DNA from 3 places in the Bradyrhizobium septentrionale genome. Region 2 is predicted to be linked to each of the others. Evidence: riboswitches for the same ligand, from Rfam matches in the RefSeq annotation. Region 2 holds a riboswitch; each other region holds the start of a gene.
What was found. A riboswitch is a leader RNA that binds a small molecule or an ion and turns the genes downstream of it on or off. The one in region 2 is predicted to bind cobalamin.
Positions count from the first base shown of each region.

Region 1 (8,870 bases), 4.2 Mb from region 2:
CATTGTTGAACGACGAACGGATCATGAGCGTAGATTGGCGAGCTGACGAAAACCTGACGAAGATGCCGCTGGTTACGTCATCTAAAGATCACGTTTGGCCTTCACGTTGGAATGAAATTCCAGGTTTGTTTTCAGGCGGAAGGCCTTCGGGAATGCTCATCCGATCCACAACGGTCTACATTTTGAGGAGAGTTCTCCATGTCGGAGTTTTTGTCTATCTGGGAACGGTAAGCGCGCTCGGCGCATCCCTCTCACTGCCGTCGGCTCCTTACAGCTACACGGTTCTGGATCAGGACCTTTCCGCCGCGCTGCAGGAGTTCGGCAACAATCACAATATCAGGGTCAATGTCAGCGCCGAGGTAAAGGGCCGGATTCGTGGGCGAATGCCGGACCTGCCACCGCGAGAGTTCCTCGAGCGCTTGACCAATCTGTACAATCTTCAATGGTATTACGACGGTCTCGTGCTTTACATATCCGCGGCTCAAGAGGCGCAAAGCCGTCTCATTGTGTTGAATCCGATCAGCTTCGATGCGTTCAGGACCGCGCTCGATGTGCTCAACATCTCCGATGAGCGCTATATCGTGAAGCCGGCTCCAGGAGATGGCCTCGTCCTGGCTTCGGGCCCGCCGCGCTTCATCGCGCTCGTGGACCAAACGCTCAAGGGCCTTGTGGCGGAGGCGCAGGCGCGGCGGAATCCAACCGCTGCTGAAAAGCCGCCACTGGGGTCGGTTTTGATGTTGTTTCGTGGCTCCTCGAGCACGGTCATTCGCGACGGACGACCTGAAAGCCACTATTCCTCAGAAGCGCAGCATCAGGACGGCATCGTGCGCGAAGCTGCAGGCCAGAAGTGACTTAACAATACGAGAGAGCTCGAGCCGAGGATCCGAACTGCATTCGCTTAAATCCATCTGATCGTCAGCTTTTCGAAAGCTGCCTCACCCAGGATGAGCCTGTCTGGATGGCGGTGCCTCGCATCGACCGCGCCAGACGTGTGCATCCAGGAGGGCTTGAAGATCAACGCGAACCTCCGAAACAGCTGCTTCGGTCTCGCAGGGCAGGAGCCTTCGCATTGCTCGAGCTGCTCCATCATGCGGGAGTGACAGGATGGATTTCAACGAAATCGGACCATCGAACACGAGCCCGGACACCAATTCACCGCTACCGCCCACGGACGCTACCGGCTTTGAGCAGCAGCTCAACGGCGCTCAGGGTGGTGCTGCGCCACATCGTACCGCCTCGCCCGCGCTGCCGGGGGAGCCCTATTCGCCATATCTGGACGCAGGCCATCCCTATTCGCCGTACTTGGATGCTCGGCACCCTTTTTCGCCGTACCTGGATATAGCGCAACCCTATTCGCCAGGCTTGGGTTGGGAGGATGATTCGCATGCGCCGGCTGCGCTCGGTGCAGATCCAGCACCAGAACGGTCCCCGCATCACCTCTCGCAGCAGACGATCGCTCAGGCGATCGAGGCGCATCCTGATTTCGACCAAGATTTGCTATGGCAGGATATGGATAAAAATCCCTCGCACGCCGGACCATCTCAGGCTGGGCCTTCCGAAGTTGTACCGCCAGAACTTTCCGAGTTCCGTATGCGGGACGGACGTCTCGCCAAGGACTACTGGGTTTTCATGGGCCAAACAGCCACAAGCGCTCAGATCGACATGCTGGAGCGCAGCGGGGTACTGCCGACCCAAGACCACCCGACCAAAGTCTTTACCCTTTTCGGCGTACCTCACACGGCCGAATGGAGAGACGAGGGCTTCATTCGCCTCACGCCAGCACTGGACCCGAGCCTTTGGCCCGCAGATGTGGACGAAGACAGGCCGGCAGACGCGGGGCAAGATCCGCCCGCCGGCTAGTGCCCATAGCTTTAGCAGCGACAAGGGCCATGTGCGAAGGTTGATAGATTGTCTCCGCCAACAGCAGGAGCACGTGATGACGATCGCTCTTGGCTGGCGGATACTCCGCCGGCCAAGTTCCTTTCAAGGGGTCCACTCGATATGCGGAAACCTGATCGAAATTGTCTAGCTGTACGGCTGAAGAGGAGCGATCACCAACTGGCCTCCTCACTCTACTCGCCTCCCGGCCGTTTGCTGTATGGAGACGGCCGCGTCGATGACCCTGATCATCAAGCGCCGTCATCGCATGCACGGTCGCCCTGAACAGACTGGCGGCTTCCACTCAGGCTTTCGCCGCCCTTTTGTGCAGGTGTGCATAAACCGGTTCCATTGGTCCGCATCGATGAGGTCACGCCGACTTTCCCGCAAGGCGAGCGCGCCTCAAAGATCGCCGACCAATGCCCGCGCTTGGTCCTGCAAATTGCAACGATTGTGATCGCCTTTTCGAAGTCTGCCGCACCGAAGCAACTCAGCACAAGATCAGACTTCACTTTGGTACATCAGCCCCGTGGGCGGGTGTTCCCCCGTTATGATTTTCGAGCGGCGTGGATGATGCCGCTTGAGTCCGCTGTGCCGCCGGAAGCCGCAGCAGAGGACTTCCGCGAACCTCCAAGATGTATGAACGGACGCATGCTGTTCCGGTTGCCTACATACGGCCGAAAGCCGCCCACACCCCGTCCTCGCCGTCCCAGCTGCCTCGGCTCGCCGCCTTGGAGTACTCCGTGGCGCGCTGCTCGAAGAAATTGGCGTGCTCGACCCCATTGAGAATCTCGACGAGCCAAGGCAGCGGATGCGGCTTGAGCTGCGTGAACCCATCCTCCTCGGCCTTGAAGAAGCCGAAAACCGGGGCAATCCGGAGTTGGGTCAGTCGCCAGTCGGCGACATAACGGACGTAGGCGTGGATCTGCTCAGGACGCATGCCCTCGATCTTGCCCAGGCCAAAGGCGAGATCGACGAAGTTCTCCTCCAGCTTTACCATCGTTCTGGCGACATCGACGATGTCGTCACGGACCGAGCGCGTCACGGCGCCGGTCTCGCGGTGCCATTCGTGAAACAGCTTGATGACGCCCTCGCAGTGGAGACTCTCGTCGCGCACCGACCAGCTTACGATCTGTCCCATGCCGTTCATCTTGTTGTGGCGCGGAAAATTGAGCAGCATAGCGAAGCTCGCGAACAACGCCATGCCTTCGGTAAAGGCGCCGAACATAGCCAGGGTGCGCGCGACATCGGCCACGGTGTCAACGCCGAACTCGTGCATGTAGTCCGCCTTGGCGCGCATTTGCGCATAGCTGCGAAATGCCTCGAACTCGGTCTTGGGCATGCCGAGCGTCTTGAGCAGCAGCGCATAGGCGTCGATGTGGACCGTCTCCATGTTCGTGAAGGCCGCCATCATCATCTGGACGGTGAGCGGCTGGAAAATCGGGATGTATCGCTTGAGATAATTGTCACCGACCTCGATGTCCGACTGAGTAAAGAAGCGAAAGATCTGGGTGAGCAGCGCGCGCTCGCTGGCGGTGACGCGGTCCGACGCCCAGTCCTTGAGGTCGTTGCCGAGCGGCACCTCCTCGGCCATCCAATGCGTCTGCTGCTGACGCTTCCAGAACTCGTAGGCCCAAGCGTAGCGATCAACGTCATAGCTGCCCGTCGAGTCAAGGAGACCAACGCGCCCCTTGCCGATCAGCGTGCGCGGATCGACAGACGAGAGATCGATCATTGACATGCGAGGCACTCCTCATAATCGGCGCGCTGCGCAGGCGGCTGCCGCGGCGCGGCCTCGTCATCGTCGACGATCTTGCCGGCGAACGCCGCGCGCGAGATCGATTTTGAACGGCAGTAATAAAGGCTCTTCACCCCACGCTTCCACGCCGTCCAGTGCAGCATGTGGAGGTCCCACTTATCGACCTCGGCCGGCAGATAGAGGTTGATTGACTGGCTCTGGCAGATGAATGCGGCCCGGTCGCCTGCAAGCTCGACGATCCAGCGCTGGTCGACCTCGAAGGCGGTGCGAAACACCGCTTTCTCGTGTTCCGACAGAATGTCGAGATGGGCGACCGAACCCTCCTGCGCAATGATCGACTGCCAGGTCACCGGGGTGTCGGCGCCCTTGGCGATCAGTACCCTGGTCAGATGAGGATTACGTACCGAGATGGCACCAGACAACGTCTTGTGGGTGTAGATGTTGGCCGGGATCGGCTCGATGCATGCGCTGGTGCCGCCGCAGATGATGCTGATCGAAGCAGTCGGCGCGATCGCGATCTTCTGGCTGAAGCGCTCCATCACGCCACGTTCCAGGGCATCCGGGCACGGGCCACGCTCGCGAGCAAGGGCGACGGATGCCGCGTCGGCATCACCCCGGATCTTCCGAAACATCTTTAGATTGAATGATTTCGCCAAGCCACTCTCCATTGGAATGCCATTCGCCTGGAGGAACGAGTGGAAGCCCATCACGCCAAGTCCGACGGAGCGCTCGCGCAGGGCGGCGTAGCGGGCCCGCTTCATACCCTCCGGCGCCGTCGTGATGAAGTGGGTGAGCACGTTGTCAAGGAAGCGCATGACGTCCTCGATGAAGCCGGGTTCCTCATTCCATTGGTCCCAGGTCTCGAGGTTGAGCGATGACAGACAGCACACCGCGGTGCGCTCCTCGCCGCGATGGTCGATGCCGGTCGGGAGCGTAATCTCGCTGCACAGGTTGGAGGTCGAGACCTTGAGACCGAGCTCGCGCTGGTGCTTGGGAAGCGCGCGATTCACGGTGTCGATGAACAAGAGATAAGGCTCGCCTGTCTGCAACCGGTTCTCAAGAATGCGTTGCCATAGCTGTCGCGCGTCGATCTCGCGGACGACCTCGTTCGTCTTCGGGCTGCGCAGAGCGAACGCGGTGCCGGCGCCCACGGCACGCATGAACTCGTCGGTGAGGTTGATGCCGTGATGCAGGTTGAGGCTCTTGCGGTTGAAGTCGCCGGACGCCTTGCGGATCTCGAGAAACTCCTCGATCTCGGGATGCTGGATATCGAGATAGACCGCCGCCGAGCCGCGCCGCAACGAGCCCTGGCTGATCGCCAGCGTCAGGCCGTCCATGACGTGGATGAACGGGATGACGCCTGAGCTGACGCCGCCCTTCACCTTCTCTCCGATCGAGCGAACATTGCCCCAGTACGTGCCGATACCGCCCCCGTTGGAGGCAAGCCACACGTTTTCGTCCCAGGTGCCAACGATTCCTTCGAGCGAGTCCGACACCGAGTTAAGGAAGCACGAGATTGGCAGGCCGCGCGTGGTGCCGCCATTGGACAGCACCGGCGTGGCTGGCATGAACCACAGCCGAGACATCGCGTCATAGAGACGTTGGGCGTGCGCAACATCGTCCGCGAAGGCACAGGACACCCGCGCGAACATGTCCTGGATGCTTTCGCCGACGAGCAGATAGCGATCGGTCAGCGTTAGCTTGCCGAACGCGGTCAGCAGGCCGTCGCGCGATCGATCGAGCGTGAGATCGGACGGCTTTGGCAATGGCGCGAGAGGCCGCGGCAGCGGAGCCGATGACGGCGGCGGCACAACACACCGCTGAGGCGCGGCAGACTTTGGCCGCGCCGGCCACGGCCGCACACTCGGCCACTCAATTAGATGACCATGCTGATTGAAATCGTAAGACGGCGACATCGGCAACCCCGCGATGTTAGGGGGTGAAGCCACGCGCACGACTTGCGAGGAGACGGGTCAAACGTCCCAGGCTGCAAGCGACGCACGGGGCACCCCGCCCGAGGACGTTCTATTCTGTCGCGGCAGGTCTCCTGGCTCGCGGGTCGCTGCGGCTGTCGGCCTTCCCGGTGCTGTCGCGGCCAGTGACCATTATGACAACCGCTCGCCGCTTACAGTTGCGGGGGCAGCCCCGGAATAGCCGTTACCGGCGCACCGGGTTCCCTCTTAGCTTCCATCCTACTAGATGCAGAATGGAAGACCGTGGCAGATCTACATACAGACGCCGCGCGTCGAGATTCGTCAAGGCTTGTGCCAGGGGAGTCGAGACGCAGGACGCCACGTCCGCTCCGGGTCCGGGCCCGCAACGCTCTGTTCGAGCAAATGCCCCCCCCTGCTTCGGCCCATTCCGTGAAAAGAGTGGCAGCATTTTGATTTCGATGCTCCGTCGCGATGACGGGTGCCTATGCGAGCCCGCGTTGGATAGGAATCCGTTCGGCGAAGGTTCTGGGCGATGCTGGCGAGGGATAATCTCATGACGCGCAACGTTTGGCTTGCAATTCAAAGCGGTCGAGAATGCGATCGAGCTGCGCCAGCAAGGTGTTGCTCTTCTTGTGGAACTGGCGTGAGGTGCGTCCCTGCCATGATCGTGCGATCTCGGTGGCTTGCCGCGCGCGCCAGATCGAGCACGATAGCTCCACAAATGCTTGTGGTACCACTGAGCCTTCAACGCGCAACAGTCGCCGTCGCGCTTGCTGACGTGGCCAAGTGTTTTGGCGCCATGATTTACCAGAGCTCCGATCGCAGTAATGACCTTGCCGGCACAGCGGTTGTCCTCACTTGCGTGGTCATGGATGAAGCCGCCAAGGGGGCTCGATCTTAGTCAGCTTTTCGCAAGCTGCCCCTGCTAGCATGAAGCGGATAGGTCATCTCGCGGCGACGCCGCTATCCGGGTGTTACGACATGAACGCAGCCGATATTAATGCAACAGCGCCGCAGGTTGGCGCCCCCTCCGATACCGCCGAGAGCGGCGGCGATGACACGCGTGCAGCGCTACTGCGCCGAGCATTCGAAAAGGCTCTCGTTTCCGTCGCCACGCAAGTCATAAGCGATTCCCAGTCGGATATGGATGAGGCCATGAGCGAGCTTGATGATGGGTGAGCCGATGCTCGGCGCCACATAGAGATACAGCCCGCGTGGTGATCGAATCGAAGACGTGCCAAGTGAGACTTGGCACATGCCACCAGTTAGATGCGCATTCAATGATCTCAGATCCGAGCTGCGAGCGGGTCCGCGAATCCGAATGCACCTGGATCTTTTTGGCAGCGGGCTGCTGCGATTTCCTTTTAACGTCCCTAGCAGCAGACTTTGACGGGAATGGCGATGCTCATAGCCCACGGCGCCTCCGGCTTCCTGAGAAGCTGATGGATGTTCGGGGGCGCTGGGGTTCACGCCCGGCTTCGGAGGCTAAAGACAGGCAGAGCTCAACGCGAGACAGGGCTTGTGCTTTTGAGCCGAGGGTAGATCGCGCCGTCGAGGCAGCCCTCAATCCAATCTGCGATCTTGACGGGATTTTCACTGCGACGCTTGCGTCGGCATGCAGACAAACCTGAGAGCACCGTTCCTGTGCAACGCCTCCATCGCCGACAACGGGCGGGAACGCGCCGCAGCAATTCTGGCCGGGTAGCCGGGCCTGGAGGCCCTCCGCCCGTTTGTCGGGGCGAAGGCTGCGATTGCCGAGACAATCTGGCTGTTACCGTCGATCCTGAATCGATAGATCGCCAAGCTGCCATTCTCGCGGCCGTTTGGCGAAAATGAAAGGCGGGCGCTAGCGCCCGCTTCCACGAGTTTCCGACACGCCCCGGGATCGGGCCTCATGCCGGCTGTGCATCGTGACGGAAAATGCGCCGGAACATGCTCTCGCGCATCATCGTCTTGAAATCCGGCGGCGCATCCGGGTTCTCATTGTGGTTGATCACCGACTGCGTCACCTTGCGTCCGGAGTTGTCAACCCACCCCTGATTTGTCTCATGGATTGTCTGAGCTCCATCGGACGTCAGCTGATCAAGCGTCCGCCCAGCATTAGACTGCGTGACCTTCAGATTGTTCTTCCCATCCTTGTCGTCGCCGAGCCCCTCCACAACCATGGCATTGTCGCCGTTGGTGATGGTGAGCTTCGAGGAGATGGTTTTTCCCTTGCCATAATCGACCGTGTCCACCGTGATCTTCGTGCCGTCGTCGAGCTGGAAGGTCATACCTTTCTTGAAGTCGAAATCGTCCTTGCCGTCGCCATTAGCATCGACATGAGGATCGCCGTGGATCCTCGAGACATGGCCGGTCTGGTTGTTCCTAACGGTCCAGGTGCCGTCCTTCTCATCGGCTGTGATCGTATACTTATCACCAAGGTTGATCGTCGCCTTGCCGTCCTTGACCTCGTGCGACCACACTGGCGCTGGCTGAGATGACGGCGCCGGCGCGACGGCAAGCGGAACCATCGCAAGAGGCGGCGGTGGAGGAGGAACGAAGAACACGGGTGTTGCAGTGGCAGGCGTTGCGCTTGCAGACTGGTAGTTGCCCGGCGCGCGACCCTGTTCGCCGGCATCGATACTCGCCTGATTCACCACGCCGCCGGCGCCATCGACCCAGCCTTGGCCACTCTCATGGATCACCTGGGCACCATCGGGTGTCAGCTCATCAAGAGTCATGCCAGCATTGGACTGGGTCACCCTCAGATTGTTTTTGCCATCCTTGTCGTCGCCGAGCCCCTCCACAACCATCGCGTTGTGACCGTTCGTAATGGTCAACTTTGAGGAGATGGCCTCACCATTACCGTAGTCGACATTATTGACGGCAATCTTGGTCCCATCGTCGAGCTGGAAGGTCATATCTTTCTTGAAGTCGAAGTCATCCCTGCCATCCCCGTCCGCGTCAACATGGGGATCGCCATGGATCTTCGTGACATGGCCGGTCTGGTTGTTGCGAACGGTCCAGGTGCCATCCTTCTCATTGGCCGTGATCGTATATTTGTCGCCGAGGTTGATCGTGGCCTTACCATCCTTGACCTCATGCGTCCATACCGGATCGACGGAAGACTCCAAACCCGAACTTTGCTGGCTCAACAGCATGGAAGGAGGAGGTGGCGCCATCATGTACATGGGAGCAACCACGACTGGAGTGACGACCACCGGAGCGACAACGACGGCAGTACCTGCCGGCAGGTACTGGTAGGCACCCGTCGAGGCATACTGCCCCAACAGCGCGCCGAAAGCGGGGCTGGCAAC
Region 1 is NZ_CP088285.1:4,797,750-4,806,619, reverse strand. It holds gene HAP48_RS24675 (nodulation protein NolW) at 153-851, shown strand; gene HAP48_RS24670 (hypothetical protein) at 1,105-1,860, shown strand; gene HAP48_RS24665 (ribonucleotide-diphosphate reductase subunit beta) at 2,546-3,619, opposite strand; gene HAP48_RS24660 (ribonucleoside-diphosphate reductase subunit alpha) at 3,610-5,403, opposite strand; cobalamin riboswitch at 5,658-5,871, opposite strand; gene HAP48_RS24655 (hypothetical protein) at 6,553-6,750, shown strand; gene HAP48_RS24650 (DUF1521 domain-containing protein) at 7,464-8,870, opposite strand, start outside.
Region 1: it holds a riboswitch for cobalamin, as region 2 does, so the genes downstream of both, HAP48_RS24660 (ribonucleoside-diphosphate reductase subunit alpha) here and HAP48_RS04525 (ribonucleoside-diphosphate reductase subunit alpha) in region 2, are expected to answer to the same signal.

Region 2 (11,195 bases):
GAGAACGAGGCGGACTTGATTGGCGAGCGCCGAACGGCAGCTGGTGCGATCGGAGGCGAGCTGTGTCTTATGCAGCTTGATCAGATTCTCGGCTTGGCCGCGCGCGCAATACAGGCTGTCGTAGATCCACTCGGCCGAGCCGACATCGAGGCTGGTGACGACGAAGCGGATGTCGAGGCCGAGCATCGTCGCCTCAATACGGGCGACGGTGCGTCGTTCGCGATCCCAGGACTTTGCCTTGTGGCGCGTCTCGGTATAGCCACGCAGAACCGGCAGGTTCTCGATGGCGCGTCGCGTGCGGATGTCGTCGGCGACCGCGTCGACTTTTCTGGCGAGCGGCTTGGTGCCGGACAGACCGAAGATGTAGTCGATGCCGTTGGTCTCGCACCACGCCATTGCCTCCGGCCGGGCATAGTGCCCGTCGCCACGGAACGTAATTCGCGTGTTGTGCCACCGCGTCCGGATATGCCGTACCAGGCGGCGCAGATGGGCACGCACCTCGACGCCGCCCGGCGTCTTGCCGGGCCGCAGCACGACCGCCACGGGCCGGCTCTTCTCCGTGTCGTAGACGTGGATCGGCAGGAAGCAGCGTTCGTCATAATGAGCGTTGAACAGCGAGAGCTGCTGATGGCCGTGGACGACATCGCAGGTATCATCGATGTCGAGCGTGACGGATGCCGGCTCGCGCGGGTAGCTATCCATCCATGCGTCGACCAAAGTGTAGGTCAGTCGGATCACGTCGCGCAGGCGCGGAGCATTCTCCAGCCGCGACAGCGTCGGTTGGGAACACAGATCGCGACCCGTGTCCGGCAGCCGTCCGCAGGCCAGCTTGAATGCGGGATCGGACCGCAGATGATCGAGGTCGTCGGCGTCCTCGTAGCCGCAGCAGATCGCGAACATGCGCGCGCGGAACATATCGACAAGGCTGTGCACGACCCGCGTCGGATCGCGCCGATCCGGGAACACCCGGGCCAAATTGTCGGCCAAGCCGAGACGCCGCTCGGCCATCGCCAGAAGCATCACGCCCCCGTTCGAGGTCAGCCGACCGCCTTCGAAGGCAGCTGTGACTTTCTTGGCGTGAACGGCTGGAAACGAGAAGGGCAGAATCGTATCAGCGGTCATGGCGGGCGTGGTGTTCGCGGCTGAAGGTGATGGGGTGGCTTTGCAACCGAATCCTACGCCGCATCAGCGCTTTACACCACGCTCGCCAGCCTCTCAGGCGCCCTCTGACGAATAAGACGGGCTAGGAGCTTGTCTGGATAGTCGCTGTTCAAATCTGGTCGGGTCTGATTCAACATTGGGCGATGAGCAAGTATTTTCGGCCTTGGAACATCGATCAGACGCTGCTTCTGCCGCCGAATGTGCAGGACTTCGTGCCGAAAGGCCATGTCTCGCGGTTTATGGTTGATCTGGTGCGGGAGAGCCTCGATCTCAGGGAGATCATGGGCAGCTATGTGAGCGGGCTTGGGCAGCCGCCGTTTGATCCGCGGATGATGGTGGCGCTGCTGCTGCATAGCTATGCGAGTGGGCTGTATTCGTCGCGTCGGATTGCCAAGGCCTGCCGGGAGCGGAACGATTTTGTGATGATCGTGGCGCTGGATGCGCCGGATTTTCGGACGATCAGCGACTTTCGCAAGCGACATTTGAAGGCGCTCGGCGCGCTATTCGTGCAGGTTCTGAAGTTGTGCGAGACGGCCGGGCTGGTCAAGCTCGGTCATGTCGCGCTGGATGGTACGAAGATCAAGGCGAACGCGTCGAAACACAAGGCGATGAGTTATGAGCGCATGAAGAAGCGCGAGGCGGAATTGAAGGCCGAGGTCGCTCGCATGCTGGCGGCCGCCGAGGCGGCGGATGCCTCGGAGGATGAGACTTTCGGCAACAGCGACGAACTGCCGGACTGGACCGTCGACAAGCAGAAACGGCTGGCGAAGATCCAGCAAGCGATGGCGGCGCTGGAAGCGGACGCCAAACTGGCGGCGGAGGAAGAGCGCCGCATCGAGGCCGAAAAGGAACAGCAGCGCCAGGCCGAAGGCCGCAAGAAGCCGGGCAAACCGGCGGCGCTGCCATCGGAGGAACCCAATCCCAAGGCGCAACGCAACTTCACCGATCCGGAAAGCCGCATCATGAAGTCGAAGGATGGCTTCGTTCAGGCCTATAATGCCCAGGCGGCCGTCGATGCACATGCCCAGATCATTGTCGCGCAAGAACTGACCCAGCACGGCAGCGATCAGGGCCAGTTGGTGCCCCTGATCGAGGCCATCGAGAGCAATCTTGGCCGCAAGCCGCGGCAGGCCTCAGCGGATTCCGGCTACTGCAGCGAAGCCAATCTCGAAGCGCTCGACACACGCAGCATCGATGGCTATGTCGCGCCCGGACGCGCCAAACACCCGACAGTAGCGAACGGAAAAGTCGGCGGCCCGCTGACACAGGCCATGCGAAAGAAGATCGACGATGGCGGCTTCGAAACACCCTACCGATTGCGAAAGCAAGTGGTGGAGCCGGTGTTCGGGCAGATCAAACAGGCAAGAGGCTTCCGCCAGTTCCTGTTGCGGGGCATCGAGAAAGTGCGCGCCGAGTGGACAATGATCTGCACCGTCCATAACCTCCTCAAGCTGTTCAACCTCGCAAACGCAGCCTGAGCCTGCTACTCTACAACAAATGCCCGTCACGAAAACATATCTGGACGGGCTCCTAGGTGTTTAGTCCCGGCATTTGCTGGAGCGGATTGAGGGTGAATCGTTCGGGCTCCTTTGTCCAGGCTTTGCAGATATATTCGTAGGGCGTGAGGCCCTTCAGGGTCTTCAGCCGCCGAGCGTAGTTGTATGCGTTAATGAAGTCAGCAAGGTGTGCTTCGAGCTGATCGTGTCGATCGTAATGATAGCGTTGGACGGTCGCTTCCTTGATCGTGCGGTTCATGCGCTCGACCTGCCCATTGGTCCAGGGATGCTTGATCTTGGTCAGCCGATGTTCGATGCCATTCTCTTGGCAGCGCATATCGAACATATGTGTCACGTATCTTGCCGTCGGGCCGTCCGCGTAGCGCGGCAAGAAGGTGAACTGGATCCCATTGTCGGTGAGAACCGTATGGATCTTGTAGGGCACAGCCGCGATCAGAGCTTCGAGGAAGGCGGAGGCGGAGGTCCTTCCCGTCTTCCTGACCAGTTGCACGAAGGCGAACTTGCTGGTGCGATCGATGGCGACGTAGAGATAGAGCTTGCCTTCAGCGGTCTGGAGCTCAGCAATGTCGATGTGGAAATAGCCGATCGGATAAGCCTTGAACTTTTTCTTCGGAGGCTTACTGCCTTCGACCTCCGGCAATCGACTGATGCCGTGGCGCTGGAGACAGCGATGCAGGGATGATCGCGTCAGATGTGGGATGGTCGGCTGAAGCGCATAGAGGCAATCGTCGATTGCGGCAATAGCGTATGCCGCCGGAAAGCAACAATGATCGCCTCCTCCTCGATGGAAAGCACGGTCGATTTGGCTTCCGTTGGGCCTGTCGGGAGATCGGCGACTGTCTCGCGCCCCTTCCACTTCGCGACGGTCTTTTGGTTGATCCCGTAGCGCCTGGCGAGCGCTCTCAGGCTCTCTTGACTATCTTGTATTGCTCGACGGATTGCCTCCGTCGTGGTGGCGCAGCCGTGTAAAACCTGTCCCATAGCGCATCCTTCGAATCGTGCGATAAGAATGCACCATCAAAGCTTGGGACTAAACACCTAGTGCCCATAGCTTTAGCAGCGACAAGGGCCATGTGCGAAGGTTGATAGATTGTCTCCGCCAACAGCAGGAGCACGTGATGACGATCGCTCTTGGCTGGCGGATACTCCGCCGGCCAAGTTCCTTTCAAGGGGTCCACTCGATATGCGGAAACCTGATCGAAATTGTCTAGCTGTACGGCTGAAGAGGAGCGATCACCAACTGGCCTCCTCACTCTACTCGCCTCCCGGCCGTTTGCTGTATGGAGACGGCCGCGTCGATGACCCTGATCATCAAGCGCCGTCATCGCATGCACGGTCGCCCTGAACAGACTGGCGGCTTCCACTCAGGCTTTCGCCGCCCTTTTGTGCAGGTGTGCATAAACCGGTTCCATTGGTCCGCATCGATGAGGTCACGCCGACTTTCCCGCAAGGCGAGCGCGCCTCAAAGATCGCCGACCAATGCCCGCGCTTGGTCCTGCAAATTGCAACGATTGTGATCGCCTTTTCGAAGTCTGCCGCACCGAAGCAACTCAGCACAAGATCAGACTTCACTTTGGTACATCAGCCCCGTGGGCGGGTGTTCCCCCGTTATGATTTTCGAGCGGCGTGGATGATGCCGCTTGAGTCCGCTGTGCCGCCGGAAGCCGCAGCAGAGGACTTCCGCGAACCTCCAAGATGTATGAACGGACGCATGCTGTTCCGGTTGCCTACATACGGCCGAAAGCCGCCCACACCCCGTCCTCGCCGTCCCAGCTGCCTCGGCTCGCCGCCTTGGAGTACTCCGTGGCGCGCTGCTCGAAGAAATTGGCGTGCTCGACCCCATTGAGAATCTCGACGAGCCAAGGCAGCGGATGCGGCTTGAGCTGCGTGAACCCATCCTCCTCGGCCTTGAAGAAGCCGAAAACCGGGGCAATCCGGAGTTGGGTCAGTCGCCAGTCGGCGACATAACGGACGTAGGCGTGGATCTGCTCAGGACGCATGCCCTCGATCTTGCCCAGGCCAAAGGCGAGATCGACGAAGTTCTCCTCCAGCTTTACCATCGTTCTGGCGACATCGACGATGTCGTCACGGACCGAGCGCGTCACGGCGCCGGTCTCGCGGTGCCATTCGTGAAACAGCTTGATGACGCCCTCGCAGTGGAGACTCTCGTCGCGCACCGACCAGCTTACGATCTGTCCCATGCCGTTCATCTTGTTGTGGCGCGGAAAATTGAGCAGCATAGCGAAGCTCGCGAACAACGCCATGCCTTCGGTAAAGGCGCCGAACATAGCCAGGGTGCGCGCGACATCGGCCACGGTGTCAACGCCGAACTCGTGCATGTAGTCCGCCTTGGCGCGCATTTGCGCATAGCTGCGAAATGCCTCGAACTCGGTCTTGGGCATGCCGAGCGTCTTGAGCAGCAGCGCATAGGCGTCGATGTGGACCGTCTCCATGTTCGTGAAGGCCGCCATCATCATCTGGACGGTGAGCGGCTGGAAAATCGGGATGTATCGCTTGAGATAATTGTCACCGACCTCGATGTCCGACTGAGTAAAGAAGCGAAAGATCTGGGTGAGCAGCGCGCGCTCGCTGGCGGTGACGCGGTCCGACGCCCAGTCCTTGAGGTCGTTGCCGAGCGGCACCTCCTCGGCCATCCAATGCGTCTGCTGCTGACGCTTCCAGAACTCGTAGGCCCAAGCGTAGCGATCAACGTCATAGCTGCCCGTCGAGTCAAGGAGACCAACGCGCCCCTTGCCGATCAGCGTGCGCGGATCGACAGACGAGAGATCGATCATTGACATGCGAGGCACTCCTCATAATCGGCGCGCTGCGCAGGCGGCTGCCGCGGCGCGGCCTCGTCATCGTCGACGATCTTGCCGGCGAACGCCGCGCGCGAGATCGATTTTGAACGGCAGTAATAAAGGCTCTTCACCCCACGCTTCCACGCCGTCCAGTGCAGCATGTGGAGGTCCCACTTATCGACCTCGGCCGGCAGATAGAGGTTGATTGACTGGCTCTGGCAGATGAATGCGGCCCGGTCGCCTGCAAGCTCGACGATCCAGCGCTGGTCGACCTCGAAGGCGGTGCGAAACACCGCTTTCTCGTGTTCCGACAGAATGTCGAGATGGGCGACCGAACCCTCCTGCGCAATGATCGACTGCCAGGTCACCGGGGTGTCGGCGCCCTTGGCGATCAGTACCCTGGTCAGATGAGGATTACGTACCGAGATGGCACCAGACAACGTCTTGTGGGTGTAGATGTTGGCCGGGATCGGCTCGATGCATGCGCTGGTGCCGCCGCAGATGATGCTGATCGAAGCAGTCGGCGCGATCGCGATCTTCTGGCTGAAGCGCTCCATCACGCCACGTTCCAGGGCATCCGGGCACGGGCCACGCTCGCGAGCAAGGGCGACGGATGCCGCGTCGGCATCACCCCGGATCTTCCGAAACATCTTTAGATTGAATGATTTCGCCAAGCCACTCTCCATTGGAATGCCATTCGCCTGGAGGAACGAGTGGAAGCCCATCACGCCAAGTCCGACGGAGCGCTCGCGCAGGGCGGCGTAGCGGGCCCGCTTCATACCCTCCGGCGCCGTCGTGATGAAGTGGGTGAGCACGTTGTCAAGGAAGCGCATGACGTCCTCGATGAAGCCGGGTTCCTCATTCCATTGGTCCCAGGTCTCGAGGTTGAGCGATGACAGACAGCACACCGCGGTGCGCTCCTCGCCGCGATGGTCGATGCCGGTCGGGAGCGTAATCTCGCTGCACAGGTTGGAGGTCGAGACCTTGAGACCGAGCTCGCGCTGGTGCTTGGGAAGCGCGCGATTCACGGTGTCGATGAACAAGAGATAAGGCTCGCCTGTCTGCAACCGGTTCTCAAGAATGCGTTGCCATAGCTGTCGCGCGTCGATCTCGCGGACGACCTCGTTCGTCTTCGGGCTGCGCAGAGCGAACGCGGTGCCGGCGCCCACGGCACGCATGAACTCGTCGGTGAGGTTGATGCCGTGATGCAAGTTGAGGCTCTTGCGGTTGAAGTCGCCGGACGCCTTGCGGATCTCGAGAAACTCCTCGATCTCGGGATGCTGGATATCGAGATAGACCGCCGCCGAGCCGCGCCGCAACGAGCCCTGGCTGATCGCCAGCGTCAGGCCGTCCATGACGTGGATGAACGGGATGACGCCTGAGCTGACGCCGCCCTTCACCTTCTCTCCGATCGAGCGAACATTGCCCCAGTACGTGCCGATACCGCCCCCGTTGGAGGCAAGCCACACGTTTTCGTCCCAGGTGCCAACGATTCCTTCGAGCGAGTCCGACACCGAGTTAAGGAAGCACGAGATTGGCAGGCCGCGCGTGGTGCCGCCATTGGACAGCACCGGCGTGGCTGGCATGAACCACAGCCGAGACATCGCGTCATAGAGACGTTGGGCGTGCGCAACATCGTCCGCGAAGGCACAGGACACCCGCGCGAACATGTCCTGGATGCTTTCGCCGACGAGCAGATAGCGATCGGTCAGCGTTAGCTTGCCGAACGCGGTCAGCAGGCCGTCGCGCGATCGATCGAGCGTGAGATCGGACGGCTTTGGCAATGGCGCGAGAGGCCGCGGCAGCGGAGCCGATGACGGCGGCGGCACAACACACCGCTGAGGCGTGGCAGACTTTGGCCGCGCCGGCCACGGCCGCACACTCGGCCACTCAATTAGATGACCATGCTGATTGAAATCGTAAGACGGCGACATCGGCAACCCCGCGATGTTAGGGGGTGAAGCCACGCGCACGACTTGCGAGGAGACGGGTCAAACGTCCCAGGCTGCAAGCGACGCACGGGGCACCCCGCCCGAGGACGTTCTATTCTGTCGCGGCAGGTCTCCTGGCTCGCGGGTCGCTGCGGCTGTCGGCCTTCCCGGTGCTGTCGCGGCCAGTGACCATTATGACAACCGCTCGCCGCTTACAGTTGCGGGGGCAGCCCCGGAATAGCCGTTACCGGCGCACCGGGTTCCCTCTTAGCTTCCATCCTACTAGATGCAGAATGGAAGACCGTGGCAGATCTACATACAGACGCCGCGCGTCGAGATTCGTCAAGGCTTGTGCCAGGGGAGTCGAGACGCAGGACGCCACGTCCGCTCCGGGTCCGGGCCCGCAACGCTCTGTTCGAGCAAATGCCCCCCCCCTGCTTCGGCCCATTCCGTGAAAAGAGTGGCAGCATTTTGATTTCGATGCTCCGTCGCGATGACGGGTGCCTATGCGAGTCCGCGTTGGATAGGAATCCGTTCGGCGAAGGTTCTGGGCGATGCTGGCGAGGGATAATCTCATGACGCGCAACGTTTGGCTTGCAATTCAAAGCGGTCGAGAATGCGATCGAGCTGCGCCAGCAAGGTGTTGCTCTTCTTGTGGAACTGGCGTGAGGTGCGTCCCTGCCATGATCGTGCGATCTCGGTGGCTTGCCGCGCGCGCCAGATCGAGCACGATAGCTCCACAAATGCTTGTGGTACCACTGAGCCTTCAACGCGCAACAGTCGCCGTCGCGCTTGCTGACGTGGCCAAGTGTTTTGGCGCCATGATTTACCAGAGCTCCGATCGCAGTAATGACCTTGCCGGCACAGCGGTTGTCCTCACTTGCGTGGTCATGGATGAAGCCGCCAAGGAGGCTCGATCTTAGTCAGCTTTTCGCAAGCTGCCCCTGCTAGCATGAAGCGGATAGGTCATCTCGCGGCGACGCCGCTATCCGGGTGTTACGACATGAACGCAGCCGATATTAATGCAACAGCGCCGCAGGTTGGCGCCCCCTCCGACACCGCCGAGAGCGGCGGCGATGACACGCGTGCAGCGCTACTGCGCCGAGCATTCGAAAAGGCTCTCGTTTCCGTCGCCACGCAAGTCATAAGCGATTCCCAGTCGGATATGGATGAGGCCATGAGCGAGCTTGATGATGGGTGAGCCGATGTTCGGCGCCACATAGAGATACAGCCCGCGTGGTGATCGAATCGAAGACGTGCCAAGTGAGACTTGGCACATGCCACCAGTTAGATGCGCATTCAATGATCTCAGATCCGAGCTGCGAGCGGGTCCGCGAATCCGAATGCACCTGGATCTTTTTGGCAGCGGGCTGCTGCGATTTCCTTTTAACGTCCCTAGTCCTACTGCGTCACAAACGATGATCTGTCTAGTGGTCGAACTTGATCGCACAACAAGGACATCTCGACAGCGTTCGGACGAGCCCATGTTCGAGGCGCCGTCGCATCGTCGCGATCGAATTTGGAATGTGACGTTGGGTCCGCAGCGCCAAATCCGCGGGGTCTGTAATCTGCGGGAATGCGATCGAGCAGGATCGGCCGGGCGTGCCGAGTGCCTGAGGGGGGAATCGTCTCCCGCTCGGAGATCAGGAATCCGTAGGCTGCGATGCACATTGTTGCGTGACGATGAAAGCCGCGCCAGCCGCGTCCCTCGAAGTGGCCGAGCCCGACCTCCTGCTTGAGTTCCTGATAGTCGCGTTCGATGCGCCAGCGCAATTTAGCCGTCTCAACGAGAGTCCGGAATGCCACATCCTCCGGCAATGTCGAGAGCCAGTATTTGGTAGGCTGGTCCTCGCCTTTTGGCCATTCGATCAGCAACCATTCCTCCAATCGCCGGGTGGTTTGCCAATAATCACGATGCGCGGCACGGACCCGCACGCGGGCAAAGTGCGAGGTCAGCTTTTCGTTCATTCCTTGCCGCCACGTGATGGTGCGCCAAGCTTTGGCCGGCAGGCCGATCGCGAGCGCCTTGACGGCGGCCGGCTGATGCTGACGGTACGCATCAGTTTCGGTGGACGGCCGCGGCCCGACCATGGCTTCGGCGGCAAGGGACCGGTACCGGGCGCCCATACCGTTGTGCTCGACAGAAGACCCGCCACATAGGTCAATCCCAGCGCCGTGATCTCCGTGCGCAGGTCGCTGTTATTGCCATAGCCCGCGTCCATCAGTACGACACCGCGTGGAAGGCCGCTCGCGCAGCCCACCGCAACTGCTCCAGCGCGATCTCCGGCTTGGTCCGGAAGCCAACTTCGGCAGGAATGCCCACCTTGCGCCGCCGATCGCAGTCCTCAGTCCATTCCTTCGGAAGATAAAGCGATAAGCGACAGGCAGGCTGGCGTGGTGGTTGGCAATCGAAAGTGACACCGCCACCTGACAATTATCCTGCTTGCCGAGCTGCCCGCAATATTGCCGTGCAACTCCAACTGAATGTCGCCCCTGCTTGGGAAATCCGGTATCGTCGATGATCCAGGCTTCGATGGGGCCCTGGCGTTCAATCGCCGGCAGGACCATCTCACGTACCTTGCCCAGCACCTTCTCATCCGACCAGGCGCCGCTGCCGACGAAATGCAGCAGCGATTGATGCTGGGCGGCCGTCCGTTCCGGAGCTGTCACCGCCGCCATCGGCTCCACGCTCTTGCGACCGCCACAGGCCATCAGGCCGACGCAATAGTCGCGCAGCGGCGCCTTCCGATCAGCATGACCGATGACACTGGCAAGCCCTTCCAAATACGTCGCAAATCGCTTCTCGCTCGTCTTGGTGCCACGCCCGCTCATGTCGGCCTCTCGACTGATGGTCCGTGCTTCATCCATCGCTGATTCTGGCCGGCGGTTTTGTGACTCAGTCAGACTAGGAGCCCGTCCAGATATGTTTTCGTGACGGGCATTTGTTGTAGAGTAGCAGGCTCAGGCTGCGTTTGCGAGGTTGAACAGCTTGAGGAGGTTATGGACGGTGCAGATCATTGTCCACTCGGCGCGCACTTTCTCGATGCCCCGCAACAGGAACTGGCGGAAGCCTCTTGCCTGTTTGATCTGCCCGAACACCGGGTCCACCACTTGCTTTCGCAATCGGTAGGGTGTTTCGAAGCCGCCATCGTCGATCTTCTTTCGCATGGCCTGTGTCAGCGGGCCGCCGACTTTTCCGTTCGCTACTGTCGGGTGCTTGGCGCGTCCGGGCGCGACATAGCCATCGATGCTGCGTGTGTCGAGCGCTTCGAGATTGGCTTCGCTGCAGTAGCCGGAATCCGCTGAGGCCTGCCGCGGCTTGCGGCCAAGATTGCTCTCGATGGCCTCGATCAGGGGCACCAACTGGCCCTGATCGCTGCCGTGCTGGGTCAGTTCTTGCGCGACAATGATCTGGGCATGTGCATCGACGGCCGCCTGGGCATTATAGGCCTGAACGAAGCCATCCTTCGACTTCATGATGCGGCTTTCCGGATCGGTGAAGTTGCGTTGCGCCTTGGGATTGGGTTCCTCCGATGGCAGCGCCGCCGGTTTGCCCGGCTTCTTGCGGCCTTCGGCCTGGCGCTGCTGTTCCTTTTCGGCCTCGATGCGGCGCTCTTCCTCCAGCCGCCAGTTTGGCGTCCGCTTCCAGCGCCGCCATCGCTTGCTGGATCTTCGCCAGCCGTTTCTGCTTGTCGACGGTCCAGTCCGGCAGCTCGTCGCTGTTGCCGAAAGTCTCATCCTCCGAGGCATCCGCCGCCTCGGCGGCCGCCAGCATGCGAGCGACC
Region 2 is NZ_CP088285.1:549,829-561,023, reverse strand. It holds partial or broken gene HAP48_RS04545 (IS1380 family transposase) at 1-1,122, opposite strand, end outside; gene HAP48_RS04540 (IS1182 family transposase) at 1,305-2,639, shown strand; partial or broken gene HAP48_RS04535 (IS481 family transposase) at 2,692-3,659, opposite strand; gene HAP48_RS04530 (ribonucleotide-diphosphate reductase subunit beta) at 4,406-5,479, opposite strand; gene HAP48_RS04525 (ribonucleoside-diphosphate reductase subunit alpha) at 5,470-7,263, opposite strand; cobalamin riboswitch at 7,518-7,731, opposite strand; gene HAP48_RS04520 (hypothetical protein) at 8,414-8,611, shown strand; gene HAP48_RS50640 (IS701 family transposase) at 8,812-9,501, opposite strand; partial or broken gene HAP48_RS51040 (transposase) at 9,498-9,632, opposite strand; gene HAP48_RS50635 (IS701 family transposase) at 9,610-10,278, opposite strand; partial or broken gene HAP48_RS04510 (IS1182 family transposase) at 10,372-11,195, opposite strand, start outside.

Region 3 (11,195 bases), 240 kb from region 2:
ATTTGCCGAGGCCTTTCGCGCCTTCTCCAATGCGTCATGTTCATCTGGCTCTATGCGATCGAACCAAGAGCCCGGAGGAAATGCCGCGATGCGCTTGGCAAAGAAGGATTGCGGCTCCCAATCTCGTCGCGCCCGCTTCTCGAAGGTGATGACCCCGTTGCGGGTAAAATAGCGCGGCCCTGGAATGTTACAGTTCACCAAAAGCAGGACACGCCACATGTCACCCTTATCGGTCGCATTCTCATTCGGCTTCGGCACGTAATCCACTACAACGGGTTCCATGATATTGCAGCGGCCGCGCCGCAGAAGATTGCCGAGCTTTCCTTGCGCCGTCGTCACGAAGTTGAAGTTGGCCGGATCATGCAGAAAGTGAAGATTAGCGGTCCTTTCGCCATCTGCGATTTCACCGGCGATCAGCGAGAGCGCAAAGGCGCGCCAGCCCAGTTCAATGGGCTTTGCATATGTCGACGCCACTTCAATGCCTCCGTCAGATGCGACCTTCCAGGTGATAACGTACACTTCGTCTGATGCACGCTCGTGGTGCCTTGTCCACGACAGATACACGTATTCAGTTCGGTCAACTCCTTCAGCGACCCCCCACGTTTGAGTGACGAACTGCGCCACCTTCGAGACTTTGGAGGTAATTTGTTCTATGGTCTCGCCGTCCTGCGCTCGCCATGTTGACCTGACCCGTTCGACAAGGGCGTTGTCGTTGGCGCGAACACTGTTGCTCGTCGTGGCCAGCTCGGCGTGGCAGATCAGCGATCGAATGAGCCAGAACCAAAGCACATGTCTTCCAACCGTTTTACGCTTCATAGTTGTCGGCTCGTCTGGCTTTCATCCACACACATCAATTCCGAGGCGGGTAACTTCAACGCGCTATGCGCGATCGCATGAAGTTAGCGGCGACGTGACGGGGGCGCCCGCTGGTGTCCCGCGCGAGCAGGCGTAGTCCCCTTTGTGTCACGCGCCGCTAACTTCGGTGGCTAGCCACAGCCTCAACTTGCAATGCTGGACCTACCCAGGAGGAGAAGCCTGGGCTACCGAGAGCCTGCATTCTTCGTGCCAGCTAATAGGCGGCCGTTTGCACTATAATTGTGTCGCCTTTGTCGACTTTCCGACCTGCGTACGTTGCAATGCGTCCCTTCAGTCCGCCTCGACCTGCAGAATTCATGGCACGCGCTTGATCACGCGCTTAATCTCCGGTGGCGCAGGTGATCGACTTGCGGCGAGGTGTCTCACGACAGTCTAGCCCGTCCTATTCGTGAGAGTGCGGTTTTTTGGTCCGATTGATGTGGCCGCACATCTGCTCTGACGAGGCGCGCGGGATTGCCTTCGGCTTTTCACCGCCTGACGACCCGTACTTTGCAACGCGCTTAAGGTGTAGGTTGGGCGAACGGGGGGCGGACGCCCCGCCGGTCAAGGACCGAGCGGCAGCAGCGCGCCTGGCAAGCCGCGGATCAGGTCGGCTTCGGGACATGCCGCGGCAAACGCAAGGCGAATGCGGCTCGTGGTCTCGACGACACGGGCAGCGAGTTTCAAGAGCCGAAGACGCAGCGTCGCGAACTCGGCAGTGGCCAATTCCCGGACTTTGGGAATCGCGTCGCGCACGGTCAGCATCAGCCAATAAGCGGCGGTGTGGAGAACGAGGCGGACTTGATTGGCGAGCGCCGAACGACAGCTGGTGCGATCGGAGGCGAGCTGTGTCTTATGCAGCTTGATCAGATTCTCGGCTTGGCCGCGCGCGCAATACAGGCTGTCGTAGATCCACTCGGCCGAACCGACATCGAGGCTGGTGACGACCGAAGCGGATGTCGAGGCCAAGCATCGTCGCCTCAATACGGGCGACGGTGCGCCGTTCGCGATCCCAGGACTTTGCCTTGTGGCGCGTCTCGGTATAGCCACGCAGAACCGGCAGGTTCTCGATGGCGCGTCGCGTGCGGATGTCGTCGGCGGCCTCGTCGACTTTTCTGGCGAGCGGCTTGGTGCCGGACAGACCGAAGATGTAGTCGATGCCGTTGGTCTCGCACCACGCCATTGCCTCCGGCCGAGCATAGCGCCCGTCGCCACGGAACGTAATTCGCGTGTTGTGCCACCGCGTCCGGATATGCCGGATCAGGCGGCGCAGATGGGCACGCACCTCGACGCCGCCCGGCGTCTTGCCGGGCCGCAGCACGACCGCCACGGGCCGGCTCTTCTCCGTGTCGTAGACGTGGATCGGCAGGAAGCAGCGTTCGTCATAATGAGCGTTGAACAGCGAGAGCTGCTGATGGCCGTGGACGACATCGCAGGTATCATCGATGTCGAGCGTGACGGATGCCGGCTCGCGCGGGTAGCTATCCATCCATGCGTCGACCAAAGTGTAGGTCAGTCGGATCACGTCGCGCAGGCGCGGAGCATTCTCCAGCCGCGACAGCGTCGGTTGGGAACACAGATCGCGACCCGTGTCCGGCAGCCGTCCGCAGGCCAGCTTGAATGCGGGATCGGACCGCAGATGATCGAGGTCGTCGGCGTCCTCGTAGCCGCAGCAGATCGCGAACATGCGCGCGCGGAACATATCGACAAGGCTGTGCACGACCCGCGTCGGATCGCGCCGATCCGGGAACACCCGGGCCAAATTGTCGGCCAAGCCGAGACGCCGCTCGGCCATCGCCAGAAGCATCACGCCCCCGTTCGAGGTCAGCCGACCGCCATCGAAGGCAGCTGTGACTTTCCTGGCGTGAACGGCTGGAAACGAGAAGGGCAGAATCGTATCATCGGTCATGGCGGGCGTGGTGTTCGCGGCTGAAGGTGATGGGGTGGCTTTGCAACCGAATCCTACGCCGCATCAGCGCTTTACACCACGCTCGCCAGCCTCTCAGGCGCCCTCTGACGAATAAGACGGGCTAGAGCAGATTGTCTACCATCGAACCCGTCGTTCGGTTTTGAACGTCGTGGCTCTATCCACACGCGATTGGCGCTCCTTCGCGACTATGCGACAGTCCTGAAGTGCTAGTTGCAGCGCCAGGCAGATGTGCTTGGCACTCAAGGGCCCACAACGATACGAAACCGCCCATCAGCGCCGGGCGTTTAGAACAGACGCCGCCGAAGTGCACGCTTTAAGCAGGCGGGCGAGATGATAGCATTCACTGGCATGCGCGATCGCTCGTGTCGGCCGGCGCATATCGTGCTCTTCAATCGACCGGAAGATGCGGCTTCGACGCAAGTCCTGTCCTCCGCAAGCAGGTAGAGGCGCTGAGCCGTGCTAGCCTCGGCTTGAGCCGATCAATAGTTTCGAGAGAATCTGTCGAGCGGCGTTACTCAAGAGCGGTCTTACCATCAATCCGAACAAGCCGACCGCCGAGACGGCAACAGCAAAGACACCGAGGGCACTCCAAACAGCCATTTTCATTGCGAGCCGGTCTCCTTGGTTTGGTTGATATGCTTGCCTGGGCAGTATCGCCAAAAAGTGTCCGAGAGAGCTGGCGCCGGTTGTTTGGACAGCGCCCCGCGGGATTTAAGTGGATTCCTGCCGGGTTATGCTGAACGCGGGGCCTTACGATTTTGTCGTTGCGTCGGGAGGGCGTAGCCCGACCAGAGCGACGACAAAATCGTCGGCGACGGTCATGCGGCGATCACCATAGCTTGCGTGCCGAAGTAAGCCTCGTCGGGCGTGCGCCCGTCAAGGCTCGAGTGAGGGCGTCCCTGATTGTAGAAGGCCAGATACTTGGCAATTGACGCTCGCGCCTCGGACACGCTGTCGTAGGCGCGGAGATAAACTTCTTCGTATTTGACCGTGCGCCAGAGCCGCTCGACAAACACGTTGTCGCGCCAGGCGCCCTTGCCGTCCATGCTGATGGCGATCTTCGCGTCCAGCAGCACATCGGTGAACTCGAGGCTGGTGAACTGGCTGCCCTGGTCCGTGTTGAAAATCTCGGGCCTGCCGTGCTTCGCCAACGCCTCCTGGACCGCTTCGACGCAGAAGGCCGCCTCCATTGTGATCGAGACGCGATGGGCCAGGACCCGTCGGCTGAACACATCGACGACCGCCGCGAGATAGACGAAGCCACGCCGCATCGGAATGTAGGTGATGTCCATTGCCCACGCCTGGTCGGGCCGCTCGATCTTCAATCCGCGCAACAGGTACGGGTAGATCTTGTGACCCGGTGCCGGCTTACTCGTGTTCGGGCGACGATAGACCGCCTCGATCCCCATGCGCTTCATCAGCGTCGCGATGTGGCGGCGACCGGCGTATACGCCCTCCCGCCGCAGCAACGATCGCTGCATACGCGCTCCCGCGAAGGGATAATCGAGATGCAGCTCATCGAGCCGACGCATCAAGGCAAGGTCCTCGGCCGAAACTGGCCGAGGTTCATAGTAGACCGTGCTGCGAGCCAGCTTCAGGACCTTCGCCTGGCGCACGATAGAAAGATCATGACCGCGGTCGATCATCGCTTTGCGCTCAGCAGGCCCGCCTTGGTGAGCGCGCCGGACAAAAAATCGTTTTCCAACGCCAGCTCGCCGATCTTGGCATGTAACGCCTTCAAATCGACCGGCGTCTCGGCCGACGCCTTGTCATGCCCAAACACGCCGGCGGCGCCTTCCAGGAGCTGGTTTTTCCAGATCGTGATCTGGTTCGGATGAACATCAAACAGTTGCGCCAGCTCCGCCAGCGTCTTGTCGCCTTTGACCGCAGCCAAAGCAACCTTCGCCTTGAATGCCGGAGAATGCATCCGGCGGCTCTTCTTCGTCATCTTCGCTCCTGATTCGCGGCAAGAATCCTCGCCGCTGTCAGGCAGAAAATCCACTCAAGCTACTGTCCGAATTTGCGGAGCCAGCTCTGAGTGACGCCTACCAGAAATGGCTGGCATCACAGAAACACCTCGCGCCGCGTATGCTATCTTATTCGGTGGATCGTTGATTGCTTGGAGAAGGCAGCGCGCCGTGCTTGATGAACCGGGGCCAGCTTGCATGAAAGCCGTCTGTTCGACCAAGTGGTCCTCGGCGCAAAGGCGGCGTATTCGGATTTGTCGCTGCCCACGCGGAGGGACTTTCGGGATGTCATCCGATGTCCGTGATTGCAGAGCGACTTCTGCATCGAGGATGAACGGTGGGCATGCCGCTAGGCACATTAGCAGATCGCAACATGAATTCGCGAGGTTGACGGAACATCCCTTTTGCCGATAATTGAAGGTGTCGAGGTTCTCCAGTCTCATTAGGCCGGAGCTAAGAGGGAAGCCGGTGTCAATGCCGGCGCTGTCCCCGCAACTGTGAGCGGCGAGCCGCTGTCCAACGAAGTCACTGAAGCCTGACGGTTTCGGGAAGGCCGGACAGCAGCGCTGAGCCGCGAGCCAGGAGACCTGCCCCGACACTATCTTCGTCCACGGGCGGGGTGTCCCGGTGGTGCGCCAAGCAGCGGTCGCTCGCGCGACTTCTTCTGCCTGCGTCCGCCATGGCCTTTGCCCCCAATATGGGGTTAACGCTATGTCTCTTCTCTCTCTTCCGGTTGCCACACTCGGAACGCCACGCATCGGTCCAAGGCGAGAGCTCAAGGTTGCGCTCGAAAGTTACTGGGCCGGAAAAATCGCCGAACAGCAGTTGCTCGAGGATGCAGCTGGCCTACGTGCCGCAAATTGGGCTCGCCAGAGGTCTCTCGGTATCACCGTGATCCCATCGAACGATTTCTCGCTGTACGACCAGGTGCTCGACACCAGTGTCATGGTTGGTGCCATCCCAGAAGTCTACGAGACGAATGCCGGATCCATTTCGCTCAAGACATACTTCGCCATGGCACGCGGGTCACAATGCGACGGTCAGGATGGGAGTTGCGGTCACCCGTCGCGTGGATATGGCGCACCCGCGCAGGAGATGACCAAATGGTTCGACACCAACTACCATTACATGGTCCCGGAATTTCACCCGGGGCAGACTTTCAGACTATCCTCTCGCAAACCAATCGAGGAGTACGAGGAAGCCAAGGCCCTTGGCTTTCAGACGCGCCCTGTCCTGATCGGGCCGGTTACATTCTTGAAGCTTGGCAAGAGTGCCGATCGTGCGTTCCAGCCACTGTCACTGCTGGATGACCTGATACCGGTCTATATTGAGCTTTTGAAGGAATTGGCCAAACGCGGGGCAAATTGGGTTCAATTCGACGAACCTTGGCTAGTCCTTGATCTGGATGAGAGTTCGCGAAACTCCTTGGTACATGCTTATGGCCGGCTCGCAAAGGAAGGGCCGGCCATCAAGATCATGGTTGCAAGCTATTTCGGTGGCCTCTGCGACAATCTGGACGCTGCCCTGCGCCTGCCTGTTGCCGGGCTTCACGTCGATCTGGTTCGCGCGCCAGAGTTATTGAGCCAGATCATTGCGAGCGGCCGAAGTGACCTCGTCATGTCGCTCGGCGTCATAGACGGTAGGAATGTTTGGCGATCGAATTTGTCGGCGCTCCGCCAGCGACTGGACCCCGCGATTGCGAAGCTTGGTAAGGACCGCGTACAGATCGCCCCATCCTGCTCGCTGCTTCATGTGCCGGTCGATGTTGAACTCGAGACCGGGCTCGCCTCCGACGTCAAGAGCTGGCTTGCTTTCTCGGTTCAGAAGATGCGTGAGCTTGCGACCTTGGCGCGGGCACTCGCAGGCGACCAGAATGTTGCGAAAGCTCTTGCGGAATCGGAGTGTGCCGCAGCCGTCCGCCGGACGTCGCCGAAGATCCGAGATGCCAATGTCGTTGTCCGGCTGAGTGCGATCAACCAGGCCATGCGCCGGCGCGCCAGCCCATTTGCCAGTCGGGCCGAGATCCAACGCAAGCGCTTCGGGCTGCCAGCGTTCCCGACCACGACGATCGGATCGTTTCCTCAGACCTCAGAGGTCCGTAATACCCGGGCGGCGCATGCGCGAGGCGCGATGAGCGACGAGCAATACGACAAGTTCCTCAAGGAAGAGACGGCGCGCGCCGTACGTTGGCAGGAAGACATCGGTCTGGACGTGCTCGTCCATGGCGAGTTTGAGCGCAATGACATGGTGCAGTACTTCGGCGAGCAACTCTCCGGCTTCGCATTTACCAAAAACGGTTGGGTGCAATCCTATGGCTCGCGCTGTGTCCGGCCGCCGATCCTGTTTGGAGATGTCTCGCGGCCGAAGCCGATCACGGTGGACTGGTGGCGCTATGCGCAGTCGCTAACCAAAAGGCCGATGAAGGCGATGTTGACCGGACCAGTAACGATCTTGAACTGGTCGTTCGTTCGCGAGGATATTCCCCGAAGCGAAGTCTGCCGTCAGATTGCGCTCGCAATTCGAGATGAAGTCGGCGATCTCGAGAATGCGGGTGCTTCCATGATCCAGATCGATGAGGCTGCACTACGCGAAGGCTTGCCATTGCGTCGTGCGCAGTGGACCGTTTACCTCGAGTGGGCTGGAGATTGCTTCCGCATCTGCTCATCGGGCGTCGCCGAACAAACTCAGATTCATACCCACATGTGTTACTCAGAATTCAACGACATCATCCATGCGATTGCTGCAATGGACGCAGATGTCATCTCGATTGAGACTTCGCGCTCGAAGATGGAACTGCTCGACGCGTTCAGGAACTACAACTATCCGAACCAAATTGGGCCAGGCGTGTACGACATTCATTCCCCACGCGTTCCCGAGACCGGCGAGATGAAGGAGCTCATGGCCTTGGCTCTGAAGCGGCTGCAGCGGTCGCAGCTCTGGGTCAATCCGGACTGTGGCTTGAAGACACGCAAATGGGAGGAGGTTCGCCCGGCACTTGTCAACATGGTCGCTGCGGCCCGCGAACTGCGCGCTGCATCCGCTCCAATAGGCCATTGATCCTTGGTCAGGTCTTTCGTCGAGCTGATCGGCTTAAGGAGATCTCGATAGTCCCGGGAGAGCCTTCGTGAATACAAAAGGCCCGGCCGCGTTTAGCGGCCGGGCGGAAGTCGAGTCTGGGAGGAGCGACGCTGCTAGGCATCGCGGCCACTTCCATCGGCAGAGGGAGCACGGCCGACGGCTCGATCTCGGCGAGGACATTCGCCGAAAATCTAAGTCCCAGTTAAGGCACAGGATGATCGTAACTCAATTATGCCCTGGTATGCGGCCAATATAGCCAAGGATTAGAAAACTACACCAAGGTTGTTGCTGATGAGGACTGTCTCAACGACTCGCTGAGTCGAGCATGGGTGGGCGATGATGTGGAGCGATCGCCGCATGGAAGGCAACGGGCCGCAAAACGTGGTGCGCTCTCCTGCCCGCAAACAATACGCTCAATCACCGAGACATACCAAAATCGCGCACGCAAGGACCTCATCATCACCAATGAAATGAGCAGCTTGAGTTAGGCCAGATTCGGTCGGTCGTTGGTCAAACCGTTGTCGCCCGATTGGAATCCTCGGTTCCAACGAGTGTTTGAAATCTACGTGCGGCTCGACGTAGTGGGTGTGACGACGCTTGTAGATAGCTCGGGACCGGATGCCAAATCGGCGTGCTATCAGCCGTGCGATACTCCTAACCAGAAGCCGATTTGGTGATGTTGATCTCCGATCGGAACCGGATCGGGTTGGCTTCGGTTCAAACCGCCCGACTGTGCGTAGCCCTCGACCCAGGGAGGTGCGCGTCGAACGAAGATGCGACGCTCCGGACCAGAAACTCTGCGCCATCGACCACGGAAAGTCGACCGTCGTCCAGTACGGCAACTCCATCTGCGATCAGGTTGGCGAGTCGAGAACGATCGACGACGGCCAGGCTCGGATCCTTGCCGTAACGACGGCATGTCTCGCAAAGATCGACTGCCATGCCGCACATGAGTCGCTCGATGATTTCGGCGCGGAAGCGATCGTCGTCGGCCAGCAAATAGCCCTTCATCGTGGCCAGCCGTTCCTCGGCGATGCGAGCAAGGTAGTCCTTTATCGACACAGCGTTCGCGACGAACCCTTGTTGCATCTGGCCAATGGCGCTGGCGCCGAGTCCAAGGAGGGTGTCCGCCGAATCATCCGTATAACCTTGAAAGTTGCGCCTCAACCTGCCTTCCTGCCGTGCCAGGGCGAGATTGTCGTCCGGCAGGGCGAAGTGATCGATGCCGATGCGTACATATCCAGCGTCGACCAAAGCTTGCGCGATCGTTTCCGATTGCAGGTGTCGCTCGACGCTGTCGGGCAGAGTGGATCCATCGATCTTGCGTTGATGCTTCTTAAGGAAAGGAACGTGCGCGTAGCCAAACACCGAGAACCGATCCGGATGCAGTTCGAGACATTTGGAGAGAGTGTCGAGGCAGGAAACGACGGTCTGCTGGGGCAGCCCATAGAGCAGGTCGAAATTAATCCGGCCGATGCCGGCGCGGTGTAGACGATCGACCGATACTGCGGTCTGTTCGAAGCTCTGCAGACGGCCAATGGCCCGTTGAACAACCGGATCGAGGCTTTGGACACCTAGGCTCGCCCTGTTGACCCCGCAATAGCCTAGCGCCTCGGCCATCGGCTCGGTCAATATGCGTGGATCGATCTCTACGGCGATCTCGGCATCAGGCAAAATTGCGAACGAATAGCGCAACGAGGCGACCAGATCAGCAAACGTTTCAGGTGTCATGATCGTCGGCGTGCCGCCGCCGAAGTGGACATGGGAGACCGGTTGTCGTCGACCGATGGTTTCTCCAATGAGGTAGGCTTCAGTTCGCAGTGCGGTTGCATAGGTCGCGAGCGGCTCCTGGCGTTTCATGACAGATGTGTGGCAGCCGCAGTACCAGCACATGCTTCGGCAAAATGGCACGTGCACGTAAATCGAGGCGGACTGCTGGCCGCCTAACGACTTGAGCCACGCTTGATAGTCGGATTCGCTAACTGACGCCGAGAAATGGGGAGCCGTCGGATAGCTGGTGTAGCGTGGCAGGGAGTGCTGCCCGTAGGATTTTGCCAAGTCGGGTCGCATTCTTCTTCTCTGGGTCCAAATCGCAGATACGCCGGATAGGTTTTTGCGCTGCGTCAGTTTAATTGGTGGCTGATGGCAGTGGCGAGTCTGAAGCCAAATTGGTAGGGCATGCCCACGGCGTATATCGTCCCTGGATCGCGATGAAGCGGTGATGCCGCAGCAATGGGCGGCATGCAGGCCAGTTCTCGTTTTGATCCAATTGGGCCTGCATGAGCAAAGGGAGAAAGTATTCCTCTCCCGAAGGATATTAGCCGTCCCTCGTGAGGCCATGTAGCGGGCTGCCGGCCATTCCGGAGGAAAGAGCGACCGAACTCCGTTCGGCTTCAGCTTCTTGCTCCAATTCTAGGATATGCGCTCTTAGCGCATCGGAGGTCGCCCTTGCTGCTTCGCTGAATAGGGGATCACCATGATCGGTGAGAGCAGAAGCGATGTCGGTCCAATCCTGAGGGGATAGAGCCAGAACGGCGGCGGGAAAGAAATCTCGTTCTTCCAACATCATGTGGTGCCGCTCGCGTACGATAAAGTCGCGTACGATATTGCCGACGTCTTGCCGAACGAGTTCACGATCCGCGAGGATCCCATCAATAGCTTGAACGGCGTGGTGCAGACGGTCGACGACTTCCTGGTGTTCATGTGCGAGATTGCCGACGATCGCAGCCGCATCCGGATCGCGAGTCTCGAGCTTTGAGAAAATCAAGTCTTCTTGAGGATGATGGTACATCGCCGGGTAAACCTCGAAGTAGCTGAGGATCGCGCGAATGACCTCATAGTCCGGACGGGTCCCATGCTCGAAAACCTCCAATTCGCGTTGGAGGAAAGTCAGAAGAAGATCAATATTGCGATGCTCTCGAAGCAACAGATCGATGATCATTGTGGGCTCCATGGAGGAACAAGGTAGCAGATCGCTCAAGCTAAGGTTCAGTGTCCTTCACGGCGCCGCAATTGTCCGCGCTGTTCTTGCAGAATTCGCATTTTCGCCGCGGCTTGTGACTTAACCCAAGTTCTGCACATAGCGGCTGGATAATCTGCCGTCACGCAGCTCGACTCGGCGTGAGGTTGGTAGGGCAATAACGCCATTCTGCTCAAGTTGGGTAAAGGTGCGCGACACCGTCTCGATGGTCAAACCAAGGTAATCGGCAACATCCTGCCGTGACATGGGAAGTTCGATCGCACCCTTCTTGGTAGCGCGGCGAGACATATCGAGCAGAAAGGCCATCACCCGATCTTCTGCGCTGCCGATCAGGAGCATTGAATGTTGCTGAAAGCGGCGGAGCTCCAGCGCCATACCGTCCCAC
Region 3 is NZ_CP088285.1:790,126-801,320, reverse strand. It holds gene HAP48_RS05725 (nodulate formation efficiency C protein) at 1-816, opposite strand, end outside; partial or broken gene HAP48_RS05720 (IS1380 family transposase) at 1,420-2,764, opposite strand; one part of gene HAP48_RS05715 (IS3-like element ISRj2 family transposase) at 3,604-4,481, opposite strand; one part of gene HAP48_RS05715 (IS3-like element ISRj2 family transposase) at 4,481-4,733, opposite strand; cobalamin riboswitch at 5,162-5,361, shown strand; gene metE (5-methyltetrahydropteroyltriglutamate--homocysteine S-methyltransferase) at 5,464-7,809, shown strand; gene hemN (oxygen-independent coproporphyrinogen III oxidase) at 8,548-9,900, opposite strand; gene HAP48_RS05700 (hemerythrin domain-containing protein) at 10,148-10,771, opposite strand; gene HAP48_RS05695 (helix-turn-helix domain-containing protein) at 10,892-11,195, opposite strand, start outside.
Region 3: it holds a riboswitch for cobalamin, as region 2 does, so the genes downstream of both, metE (5-methyltetrahydropteroyltriglutamate--homocysteine S-methyltransferase) here and HAP48_RS04525 (ribonucleoside-diphosphate reductase subunit alpha) in region 2, are expected to answer to the same signal.